One region of the Paenibacillus sp. MDMC362 genome, then DNA from elsewhere that is predicted to be linked to it. Evidence: predicted binding sites of a transcription regulator. Region 1 holds the regulator's gene; each other region holds the start of a gene.
The links. Region 1 encodes Rex, which represses fermentation and respiration genes when NADH is low (regulators of the CRP and FNR family bind a similar motif). Its sites were predicted from a motif close to TTGTGAAATATTTCACAA; they were not measured.

Region 1 (3,184 bases):
GAAACCATGACTTGATGTTTGGCCAAAGTTTCGATTTCCTCATCGGTCAGATGGACGGCATGAGCAAGCAGCGTTGGACGGGAGAACATGCCAAGCTTCTCTAGGTGAGCAACAGGCCGAAGTCCGTAGTCATTTACGTTCTGAGCTACTTCCGCTTCTGTTTCGGACATATGCGTATGCAAAGGCAAATTCAAATCATGCGAAACTTGCACGAATTTTTCGATGAAATCCGGCGGACATGTATACGGTGCATGCGGTGAGATCATCGTCGTAATTCTACCGTCAGCCTGACCGTGCCAGTCTTTCGCGAATGCAACCGCCTCATCCAGCTTCTGCTGCTGCACCTCAGGCGGACATAATCCGATGACGCCGCGTGTCAGAACGCCGCGCATGCCTGAGTCCTGCACTACCTTTGCAACCTGATCCATATGATCATACATATCCACAAATGTCGTGGTTCCGCCTTTGATCATCTCCAGCACGGAGAGGGAGGTTCCCCAGTATACATCGTCGGCCGTGAATTTGGCTTCCATCGGCCACATTTTTTCTTGAAGCCAAACCTGTAGTGCCAGATCGTCGCCATACCCGCGAAGAAGCGACATGGCCGCATGTCCGTGCGTGTTCACCAATCCAGGCAGGAAAAACAGATGGGTTCCGTCGATGATTTCTGTCCCCTCTTGAACAGTCGGCTCTTCTTCACCCAAGTAGGTGATCCGGTCGTTCTCCACGACCATATATCCGCGTAACACGGATCTTCCTTCCTCTAATACCGCAAACGTTCCGTTTTTAACCATCCACTTCGTTGTCGTCATGTGCTGCATCCTCCTTGCCGTTATCCAAATAATAGGCCAAACTCTGCAAATCCGTAGTAAAATCAGCCGTATGAATCCGGATATGGGATGGAGCTTTCAGGATAGTCGGCGCAAAATTCAGGATAGCCTCTATGCCTGCTGCGATAAGTTGATTCGCTACATTCTGCGCCTCAAAATCCGGAACGGTGATAATCCCGATACGAATGCCGTACTCATGGACCGTCTTCTCCAGCTCCTCCATTGGCTGTACGACCAAATTGTTAATTTTCATACCAACTTTGGGAGAATACGAATCGAAAACCGCCACAATCTTCATATTGTCCTTCAGAAATGCATTGTAATTCGATAATGCATGTCCAAGATTACCGGCCCCAATCAATGCAACATTGATCTTCTGGTCCAGCTTTAGAATCTGGCGAATTTTCTCGATCAGATAAGATACGTCATATCCGATCCCTTTCCGTCCAAAATCACCGAAATACGCTAGGTCCTTACGAATTTGAGCAGGATTGAGATCCAGTTTCTGCCCCAGTTCCTGGGAGGAAACCGTGGAGACCTCCCTTTTCTGAAGCTCATTCAAATAGCGCAAGTATACAGGTAATCTGCGGACCACGGCTTCCGAAATTTTTTCCGATTTCATGCATGCTCCCCCTAATAATAGGTTAATAACTACATTTGTTTGTGCTGTTAATGGTTTTACTTTATTCAGCTTGGTTCTCTATGCCTGCCTCTTCCTGCAGCCATTCCGAAATTCGGGGAACGATCCCCTCTGTCGGCATATGCTCCATCTTCGGTCCAGGCAAGGAATATAAGAAGTACTTCCCGTAATAGGATTCAATGACCCGAGTATCGTAGACGATGACAATCCCCTTATCCTGCGCGGTCCGTACCAGTCGGCCAAATCCCTGTTTGAAGCGAATGACCGCTTGCGGAACCGAAAGCTTCATGAACGGGTTCTTCTTCTGCTGCTGCAGAAGCTCGCTCTTGGCTTCGACCAGAGGGTGATTCGGCGGCTGGAACGGCAGCCGGACGATGGCAAGGCAGGTGAGCGCCTCACCGGGTATATCTACTCCTTCCCAGAAGGAGCTGGTGCCCAGCAGAACCGAAGCGCTGCTATCCTGGAATCTCCGGATTAACTTGGTACGGCTGGTTCCGTCCATCCCTTGTCCCAGTACCGTAATATCGCTGGATCCCAGCGCCTCCTTCAAGGGCTCATGCACCTGACGCAGCATGCGGTACGAGGTGAACAGGACAAGCATGCGACCGTGCGTCGCGATGGCCGTATCAGCCAATGACTGCACAAGTGTATTCACAAAGAGTGCATCCCCGACCGAGCCCTTCACGCTCGGAAAATCGCGCGGCACAACAAGGAGAGCCTGCTCCCTGTAATTAAACGGGGACGGCAGCAGGACCGTGTTCAGGTTGCCGTTGTCTGCCGCTTCCTGAAGACCCAAGTTCTCGATCATGAACTGAAACGATTTGTCCACCGACAAGGTCGCCGATGTCAGAATCACGCTTTGTTTTTTGTCAAAAAACAATTCCTTTAAGTGGGTGCTGACGTCGACAGGCACCGCATAAAGCTGCAGCGATTTGCCGCGGAAGTTGCCGTTCGCCTCCATCCAGTATACCGTGCCCTCATCGTTCAGGGACATGAAGGTCCTCAGGTCCTCGCGGTGTGCCGCCAGGTCCTTAAATAGACCCGATAGGTCTGTTAACAGACTGTCCGCGCTGTAGTCGTCCAGATCTTCCTTCATTTCGGCAATCAACTTGTCACCCTTGCGAACGACATCGCCCAGCGTCAGATGGATTTGATGCTCCAGCTCGGCCAGCGAATTCCAATCCTTCGGCTTCTTCAGCGGCGATAAGCGAAGCGAGAATTGACCGGCATCCCCCGGAGTCGCGTCTCCGCGCTCCGGAAGCAGTCCGAACAATTGGTCGCTGAGCCGGTCCCAATTCTCTTTGACGGTGATCAGATCCGGATAAATCCGGTCGATGATGGAAGACCACTCGACAGCCTTCTCATGGGACGACGCTTGCAGCAGCTGGCGAAGAGCCGGAAGCTGACCGCTTCGGCTGTCTTTGTACATACGGGTCAACGTATGGACAACCGAAAAATATTTCATCTGCAAGCCCAGGTGCTTGCCCGCGACGTCCTCCAGATGATGCGCTTCATCGATGACGAGACGCTCATAACTCGGAAGCAGCTGGTGATTCGCTTTCACGTCGGTGAACAGCTTCGAATGGTTCGTAATGACAACATCCGCGATGCCCGCCTCATGTTTGGCCCTGTGATAATAGCATTTGCGGAACCATGGGCAGGCACGGCCCAGGCAGGAATCCGAATCGCTGGAGATGGTCTCCCAGAAGTCCCC
Region 2 (3,184 bases), 170 kb from region 1:
TCTACGGTCGTTGTCGAAGGATCCGGCTCAACCTCCGAGAACACTTCGATGGCTACCGGCACTCTGCGCTGACGCAGATAGTGCTCTACCCGCTCCACATAACCCAGCTTCACCATCATGGGGTCAGTAACGATAGCGACACGGGTGATTTCCGGCATTTTCGCAAGATACTGCGTGGAACCTTTTTCAAAGTAAATTTTGTCAGGCACTTTAAACCACTGCATGTTCACGGTTCTTCGGTTCACCCTTTTCACGTTGATTAAATTGACAGCCGTCACGTTCGACGAAGTGGAGTTACGTCCATACGAACCGCAGCCCAGCGTCAGCGATGGCAGATTCGTGTTGTAGATATCGCCGATACCGCCTTGCGAAGATGGCTGATTCACCAGGATACGGCAGGTTTTCATCCGATCCGAGAATTTCATGATGATGTCCTCATTGTGCGAATGGATTACCGACGAGTGGCCCATGCCGCCAAAAGCAACCATCTCTTCAGCGCGCGTGATGCCCTCCTCCGCATCTTTCACTTTATAGCAGGCCAGCACCGGGCTAAGCTTCTCGGCAGACAACGGATAGGCAGGTCCGACTCCCTCCAGCTCGGCGACCAGGATCTTGGTGCTTTCCGGTACCTCGAATCCGCATGCCTCGGCTATCTTAGCTGCGGGCTGTCCGACGATAGCAGGATTTACCGCACATTTTCCCGATACCATCGCATGCGCAGTCAGTTTCGCCAGCTCTTCCTTGTTGACAAAATAACAGCCGCTGGCAATCATTTTTTTCTTCACTGTATGATATATAGGCTCCTCGATAATAACAGCCTGCTCGGAAGCGCAGATCATGCCGTTATCAAAGGTTTTGGACAAAATCAAATCATTCACCGCCTGATCCAGATCCGCGCTCTTCTCTATAAAGCAAGGCACGTTTCCTGGTCCTACGCCCAGGGCAGGCTTGCCGCAGCTGTATGCCGCTTTGACCATCGCCGAACCGCCTGTAGCCAGAATGCAGGCAACGTCAGGATGGTTCATCAGTGCATTGGTTTTATCCATGGAAGGAGCTTCGATCCACTGGATGCAATCGGCAGGAGCACCTTGCTTCACGGCGGCATCCCGCAGTATCCGTGCGGCTTCCCGGCTGCAGGCCTGCGCGGAAGGATGGAATCCGAAGATGATCGGGTTTCTTGTTTTAATGGAGATCAGTGCTTTGAATATCGTCGTGGAGGTCGGATTGGTTACCGGTGTGATCCCCATGATAATCCCGATCGGTTCTGCTATTTTTTGAAAGCTGTCATAGGCGTTGTCTTCAATGATACCCACGGTTTTGTCGTATTTAATGCTGTTGTGGATATACTCCGTGGCAAACAGGTTCTTGATGATTTTGTCTTCGTACACGCCGCGTCCCGTTTCCTCGACCGCCATTTTCGCCAGCTGCATGTGCTTCTCAAGGACTGCCATGGCCATGGCCTGTACAATCCCGTCGACCTGCTCCTGATTCAATTCCATAAACTTTTCTTTGGCCCGATTCGCCTTGGCAATCAGCCCCTGAATGTACTCCGATGCCGTTTGTCCTTTAACTTCCGCCGTTCCTTTACTCACAGCCATATCTCTCATCCTCACATAATTCGTGTTTCTTTCTACGCTTTGATCGTAACACAGCTGTTTCCATTTTCATGTGAAATATTTCACAATATAATAAGTATTTATCTTTTTCTGTGTGATTTACACCTGTCTTCCCCTCCTTCCAAGTGAAAGAGATCACAAAGTTTGAAAATTCGCCACGATTTTCCTCTTATCCTCCCCCAAAAGTGAATGTTTTCACGTTATAATGTATTTAAAGATTAAACAGATCAAATTTTAGGATGTTAGGGGATACCAACATGAATACTGTAGACCATGTAATGGAAATCGAAAACTTAGGGAACACGCAGTGCTTCTCGGAGCAAAACCGCAACCGTCTGCTGGTCAGCATGAAGGAAAGGGTACTCCCTGAAGGATCCCATTTGTTCTGGGAAGGCGATTTCGCCGACAAGCTGTACTACGTTAAACAAGGAAGAATCAAGTTAACGAAATCGACCGATGAAGGCAAAGAGCTGATTCTATATATGTACCATCCGGGAGACATGGTCGGGCAAGCCGATCCATTCTTCAGCAACAATCACAGTTTCTCGGCGGAGGTGCTTGAGGATAGTGTTGTCGGTGTCATCGAGCACAAGGATCTGGAGCTCTTAATCTGTCAGCACTGCGACTTCGCCATTGATTTTATGAAGTGGATGGGCATTCACCACCGCATCACCCAGACCAAATTCCGGGATCTTATGATGTACGGCAAGCCCGGCGCTTTAACATCGACACTCATCCGGCTGAGCAATACCTACGGGCAGCATCAAGCGGATGATACTATTCTCATCAACAAGAAGATTACCCACACCGATCTATCGAACATGATTGGGGCAACCCGCGAAAGCGTGAACCGGATGCTGAGTGACCTGCGCAAAAAAGATGCCATCGAATATGCCGGCGGGATGATTGTCATTAAAGATCTTCCGATGCTGCAGGAAATCTGCCATTGCGAGTTGTGCCCGAACGAAATCTGCCGTATTTAATCGGCCTGCTCCCTTCCGTGCATAATATATAGTCATCTGCTTACAATAACCTTGTCTTTCCAAACCAAAATAAAGGGAGTGCTCAGCATGCGTGAAGGTTTGATTCCTGCTGTTCTTGGAACTGTGGTTTCTGCTTCGGGTGCCGCTCTGCTTGGCAGCAAGTATAAACTTGCCGCAACCGGTATTCTCGGCTTCGGACTGGCTCATATTGTACTTGGTGCGATTGACCTGGTGGAACATCGGTAAGGATTGGAAGACAAGATTCATATAGCTGTCCTGTTCAGTCATTGAACTGAAGGGACGGCTTTTTATGTATGTGCCCGATAGAATGTCCTTTTTTTCTGTTAGGAGACGTTCCGTGCAGATGCTTCACTTTAATTAGACAATAAAAAAAGCGGTCAACCGTTTGGTCGACCGCTTCATTTCGGCAGCCCCTTCTCTATGATGCCTTCTATGCAACCTTCTTTTGCTTGCTCCCTTTTCCCGACGAGATAAACCAATATGCCATCCCCACAAACAATCCGCCGCCAAGAATGTTCCCCAGCGTGACCGGCACCATGTTGCTGATCCATCCGCCAATGGAAA
Region 3 (3,184 bases), on a different contig from region 1:
GCCCGATAAGCCATGGCAACGCCATCGGCTGTGGCAACCTCCGGATTGGTCGTATACCGGTACAATTGGCCGGCGCCGCCGGAACACATAACCGTCGCCCGTCCACGAACGAATACCCGTTTTCCATCGGGCATTTGTACCAAAGCGCCATGACATTCTCCCTGCTCGGTAATCAGGTCAATGACAAAATGATCGTCCCACACCTCTATATTGTGAAGCATTTCCACCTGAATGGAAAGGGCACGCACAATTTCATATCCGGTAGCATCCCCGTTGGCATGAAGGATCCTGCGGTGACTGTGTGCACCTTCCTGGGTCAACGCGAGCTCGCCATTCTCCACATCAAACATCGTACCAAGCCGAATCAACTCTTGAACGCCAACCGGGCCCTCGTTTACAAGGACATCCACCGCTGCAGAGGAACATAGGCCCGCCCCTGCCAAGAGGGTATCCTGCCGATGATAAGCCGGAGAGTCATCCTCAGCTGTTACGGCTGCAATTCCTCCCTGCGCGTAACGCGTGTTGCTCTCGAGCAGCGATTTCTTCGTAATCAGCAGTACATTCTGAGTTGCACTTGCCATGATCGCCGTATATAAACCCGCAATGCCTGAACCGATCACGATGACGTCCGTTTCAACTACCGGAAGATCGTTCAGCTCAAAATCAATTAAATACTGCGGTATCACGATGCCTCACCTGTCTTTTCACGAAAGAGTAGCGCATGCTACTTAACCTGTAACATGCGCTCTAATGAAGTTCTGGCTTTCTCTGCAACGACCGGCGGCACATAAATTTGCGGCTTCATCGTTTCCAACGCTTTAACCAGCTTTTTGAGGTTATTCACTTTCATATTCGGACACACCAGGAATTTCGTAGCAAAATGGAACGATTTATCCGGGCTATCCAGTCGAAGCTGATAACCGGTTCCGTCCTCAGTCCCCACGATAAACTCCTTGGCCGATGAATTTTTGCAATACTCCAGGATGGCGGTGGTACTCCCTACAAAATCCCCCATCGCAACAACCTCCGGACGGCATTCCGGATGCACCACAAATTCAGCATGAGGATATTTGGCCTTCATCTCGACGACATCCTTCACCGTCAGCATGTCATGCGTGTTGCAATACCCTTCCCAGATAATGAGCTTCTTGTCGGTATGCTGCTGAACGTAATGCCCCAGGTTTTTGTCAGGCACCCATATAATTTCATCCGAATCCACCGACTGAATCACTTTCACGGCATTGGATGAAGTACAGCAGATATCCGTCTCAGCTTTGATCTCGGCCGATGAATTGATGTACGTGACCACTTTGGCATTCGGATGCTGCGCTTTCAGCTTCCGCAGTCCGTCAACGTTCACCATGTCCGCCATAGGACAGCCTGCCCGCTCATCCGGTATAAGAACCGTCTTGCCTGGTGCCAGAATTTTAGCGCTTTCGCCCATAAAATGCACACCGCAAAATACGATAACCTCAGCATCCGTTTGTGCCGCCTTCTGCGCTAGCAGAAAGGAATCCCCCCGGAAATCAGCGACCTCTTGTATTTCATCCCGTTGATAATAATGTGCCAAAATGATTGCGTTGCGTTCCTTCTTCAATTGCATTAACCGCTCACGCAGTTCACGGTTCTGTTCCGCCTTACGCTCCAGTGCCAAAGCTTCCATGATCGACCCTCTCCCTTTGTATAGTCCGGCGGTTCGCCGCTGATGACCATGTGACTTTCAGGATGGTTTCCACCTTTGTGAAAGGATGCGCATCCTTATTTAACAACTAATGTACACGTTCATTCTGCCCCCTGTCAATGTGATAGAAAGCACAAAAAGAACCGGAAAACGAATTATCGTTCTCCGGTTCTTCAATTTTATTCGGTATTCGAGGTTTTATCAGCGAATATTACGTTAAGCTGCTATTACCGTTGTCCGATCCGCCTGGAGGATCCTTGCGCTCGGAATCTTTGCGCTCTGGCCCTGGATCATTCGAATCCATCGGGTTGTTCGGAATTTCTTCCGTGGAAGTCGGCTGCTCGCCGTCTTCTTTCCCTTGGATGCGAACTTTCACGTCGCCAATGTTGTCGATGATCGGTTCACCATTCTCGGAAGAACCTTCTCCTTCACCGTCGCCACTGCCGTTGCCTTCAGCTGATCCAGTCTCAATGAGATTCTTGATTTGCTCAAGCTCCAGCGTCTCCATCTCAAGGAGCGTGTTCGCAATCAGGTGAACCTCTTTAGCATGCTTATTCAGGATCTCTTTACATTTCTCATAGCAATCATTGATGAATCGCTGCATTTCCTGATCGATCTCATAAGCGATTGCATCACTATAGTTCTGCTCGTGCCCGATGTCACGACCCAGGAACACTTGTCCTTGGGATGTGCCGAACTGCATCGGTCCGAGCTTCTCACTCATACCGTATTCCACAACCATGCTGCGGATAATGCCTGTCGCTTGCTGGAAGTCACTGTAGGCTCCGGTCCCGATTTCACCGATGAACAGCTCCTCAGCGACGCGGCCACCAAGCAAACCGGTTACGCGATCCAGCAATTCCTGCTTCGTCACGAGCATCCGATCTTCCTTCGGCATCATAATGACATATCCACCGGCACGTCCACGAGGAATAATCGTTACCTTATGCACCGTATCCGCATGTTCGAGGAAGTAACCCACAATGGTGTGACCTGCTTCATGGTAAGCCACGATGCGTTTCTCGCGGTCACTAATCACGCGGCTGCGTTTCTCCGTACCAACGATAACGCGGTCAATCGCCTCATCCACTTCTCGCATGGAAATATCTTTACGGTTGCGGCGAGCCGCAAGCAAGGCAGCCTCATTCAGGAGATTTTCCAAATCGGCGCCTGTAAAACCGGTTGTACGTTTGGCGATGATGTCGAGTTTAACATCCTTCGTCAATGGTTTGTTGCGTGCATGAACCTTCAGTACCGCTTCACGGCCCTTCACATCCGGGCGATCTACGGTAATCTGACGGTCAAAACGTCCCGGACGAAGAAGCGCCGGGTCCAAAATGTCCGGTCGGTTGGTCGCAGCAACGATGATAATGCCTTCGTTGGCTCCGAAACCGTCCATTTCAACCAGCAACTGGTTGAGTGTCTGTTCACGCTCGTCATGGCCGCCGCCAAGTCCGGCGCCACGCTGACGACCCACTGCATCAATCTCATCAATAAAGATGA
Region 4 (3,184 bases), on a different contig from region 1:
GAAAGGGCATGAGTTACCAAGCAGATCATTGCTTGAATAACCCATGCCCTTTTTTCTTTATCAGGTTTTCTTCGACTACTAATTAGGCACCAAGGAACATGTTCATGTCATCTTCCACATTGGTAATGCTGCCGATCCCGAAGTTTTCCACGAGGACTTTGGCAACGTTAGGCGATAGGAATGCAGGGAGCGTAGGGCCCAGATGAATATTTTTAACGCCAAGATAAAGCAGGGCCAGCAGCACGATCACCGCTTTTTGCTCATACCAGGCAATGTTATAGGAAATCGGCAAATCATTAATATCCTCAAGGCCGAATACTTCCTTCAGCTTCAATGCAATCACGACCAGGGAGTAAGAATCATTGCATTGACCAGCGTCCAGGACCCGCGGAATACCGCCGATTTCGCCTAGATCCAGTTTATTGTATTTGTATTTGGCACAGCCTGCCGTTAGAATGACCGTGTCTGTTGGAAGTTCAGCCGCAAAATCGGTGTAATAGCTGCGGGATTTCATCCGTCCATCGCAGCCGGCCATGACGAAGAAGCGGCGGATCGCCCCGGATTTCACGGCATCGACGACTTGATCGGCCACGTTCATCACAGCGGCATGAGCGAAACCGCCGATGATCTCACCCGTTTCAAGCTCCGTTGGAGCGGGGCATCCTTTCGCTTGCTCGATTAGTAGGGAGAAGTCTTTGGGAGCACCGTCTTTTCCTTCTGGAATATGGCGGACACCCGGAAACCCGGTGTTGCCTGTTGTATAGATTCGGTCCTTATAACTGTCTTTCGGTGGAACGATACAGTTGGTCGTCATTAATATCGGTCCGTTAAAAGCTGCGAATTCGCTATTCTGCTTCCACCATGCATTCCCGTAATTGCCTACAAAATGCTCATATTTCTTGAAGGCCGGATAATAGTGGGCAGGCAGCATTTCACTGTGCGTGTACACGTCCACGCCGGTTCCTTCCGTCTGCTTCAGGAGCTCCTCCAAATCCTTCAGATCATGGCCGCTGATGAGAATGCCGGGCCGGTTGCTTACCCCGATATTGACCTTCGTAATTTCCGGATTTCCGTACACCGAGGTGTTCGCTTCATCCAGCATCGCCATGGCGTTTACGCCGTATTTACCGGTTTCCATCGTCAGAGTTACCAGATCCTGCACTTCAAGGCTGTCGTCAAGGGTGGCGGCAAGTGCGCGGCGCATAAAACGGTTTAATTCGTTATCATCCTTCTCCAGATGAAGCGCGTGGTACGTATAAGCAGCCATCCCCTTCAAGCCGTAAGTAATCAATTCGCGCAGCGAGCGGATGTCTTCATTGCGGGTCGAGAGGACACCCACCGTACGTGCTTTTTCATCAAAAGCAGCTTCGTTATCCGCCTGCCAGACGGCAGCATCAGGGAGATTGGCGGTTCCTTCCGGATATTGTTCGTTATAATAGGTGCGCACCTCGCCGCGGAGCTCGATCGCTTCCCGGATTCTTCCCACAAAAACCTCGCGGTCAAAGTTGGCGTTCGTAATCGTTGCAAACAAGGAGTCCATCATAAACAGTGATACGCGCTGTTCAAGCTCCTCCGGCAGCCGGACATCCAGACTGAGAAAAGAGATTCCTTTCAGCAGATAAATCAGCAAATCCTGCAGGTTTGCCACATCATGCGGTTTGCCGCATACGCCGACAATGGTGCAGCCTGTTCCCTTGGATGCTTCCTGACATTGAAAGCAGAACATGGACGGCTGATGCTCTAAGGTCTCTTGGGCGTTGTTATTCATTATTTTCTCCTCCAATTTCGTGATTTTTTGCCTAAAGGTCAGTATAAAATTGCCTCGCAATTGGACTGTTGAAGACAGTATACTTCGCTCCCACAACCGACATAGTGATTGGAATCACAATTTTTTAAGTTGTGAGTATAATCACAAACCCGGTCCGTTTCTTCTTTTAAACTGGAATTAATGACCTAAGAAGAAATGAGGAGAGAACATGTCGATTTTACCTCAGAAGAATGAACTGGGATTTTTCGAGATTCGTCTCGAATCCATCGGCGGGCTTGGCGCCAATCTGGCTGGAAAAATGCTGGCCGAAGCCGGGGTGACCGGCTCCGGACTTAACGGTTCGAATTTTTCCAGCTATGGTTCGGAGAAAAAAGGGTCGCCGGTGAAGAGCTTCGTAAGGTTCTGCGATTCCGAGGTGGAAATCCGCGATCACAGTCCCATTGAGCAGCCGCATGTCGTCGGCGTATTTCATGAAGCTTTGTATAAGACGATCGATGTCATAAGCGGAGTACAGCCTGATGGAACGGTGCTTGTGAATACGGCGCGAGCCCTTTCCGAAGTGGCCGTTGATCTGAATATGACGCAGGGAACGCTGGCCGTCGTTGATGCGCTGAACATTTCCGTTGAGGAAAAAACCAAAGTGAATACGGCCATGCTGGGGGCTTTGTTCCGGATTTGCAGCTTCCTGAACCCGGACGATATGCGGCAGGTGATCCGCACAACGTTTGAGAAAAAGCTGCCCCACCTCGTGGAAGCGAATTTGCGGACCTTTGACAGAGGATATAACGAAGTTCAGTTCCTTTCCTTGAGAAATGGCTCAGACCTTATAGACAAAATTGCTTTCGCAAGACCGCAGCCGATGCTTGGATATGAAACGCAGGAGCTGGGCGGGATTCTGAACGTTACGGCGAACAGTGTCCTGAAGGATCTTAGCGGCTCCCGGCAGGGATATTTGCCAGAGTACAAGATCGAGGACTGCATTCACTGTGCCGCCTGCGATACGGTATGTCCGGATTTCTGCATCGTGTGGGAGAAGAAACCGGACAAGCGCGGGAATATGCAGATGTTTATGAAAGGTATCGATTATCAGTATTGCAAAGGCTGCCTGAAGTGTATCGAAGCTTGTCCGACCACCGCTTTGGCTGCCATGTTAGAAGAGCCGCATTATGCGGAGCAGCACCGTGTGCCGCAATCATTTCCCTATATAACCGCGGAGGGAGTCCGATCATGAATATGCAAATTCAAGAAACAACGGAGAATAAGCTGGCGGCTGCTCAAACGGAAGTCTTCGAATCGGGCAACGAAATGGCTGCCATGGCGGCTGCCCAGATTAACTATCACATGATGGGTTATTTTCCGATTACGCCATCTACGGAAATCGCCCAATATCTTGACATGATGCGTACACGCGGCGAG

Region 2: adhE (bifunctional acetaldehyde-CoA/alcohol dehydrogenase) is a predicted target of Rex. The motif match lies at 1,667-1,684, and genes of this name have one in related genera.
Region 3: nadA (quinolinate synthase NadA) is a predicted target of Rex. The motif match lies at 1,739-1,756, and genes of this name have one in related genera.
Region 4: hcp (hydroxylamine reductase) is a predicted target of Rex. The motif match lies at 1,898-1,915, and genes of this name have one in related genera.

The regions. Positions count from the first base shown of each region.
Region 1 covers NZ_QLYT01000008.1:37,552-40,735, forward strand. Annotated here, with positions in the region: gene DP091_RS02335 (amidohydrolase) at 1-812, opposite strand, end outside; gene DP091_RS02340 (redox-sensing transcriptional repressor Rex) at 787-1,452, opposite strand; gene dinG (ATP-dependent DNA helicase DinG) at 1,514-3,184, opposite strand, start outside.
Region 2 covers NZ_QLYT01000008.1:203,981-207,164, forward strand. Annotated here, with positions in the region: gene adhE (bifunctional acetaldehyde-CoA/alcohol dehydrogenase) at 1-1,598, opposite strand, end outside; gene DP091_RS03235 (Crp/Fnr family transcriptional regulator) at 1,874-2,599, shown strand; gene DP091_RS03240 (asparagine synthase) at 2,687-2,845, shown strand; gene DP091_RS03245 (formate/nitrite transporter family protein) at 3,051-3,184, opposite strand, start outside.
Region 3 covers NZ_QLYT01000012.1:12,363-15,546, reverse strand. Annotated here, with positions in the region: gene nadB (L-aspartate oxidase) at 1-686, opposite strand, end outside; gene nadA (quinolinate synthase NadA) at 725-1,663, opposite strand; gene ftsH (ATP-dependent zinc metalloprotease FtsH) at 1,893-3,184, opposite strand, start outside.
Region 4 covers NZ_QLYT01000033.1:37,133-40,316, forward strand. Annotated here, with positions in the region: gene hcp (hydroxylamine reductase) at 83-1,768, opposite strand; gene DP091_RS17000 (2-oxoacid:acceptor oxidoreductase family protein) at 1,977-2,999, shown strand; gene DP091_RS17005 (thiamine pyrophosphate-dependent enzyme) at 2,996-3,184, shown strand, end outside.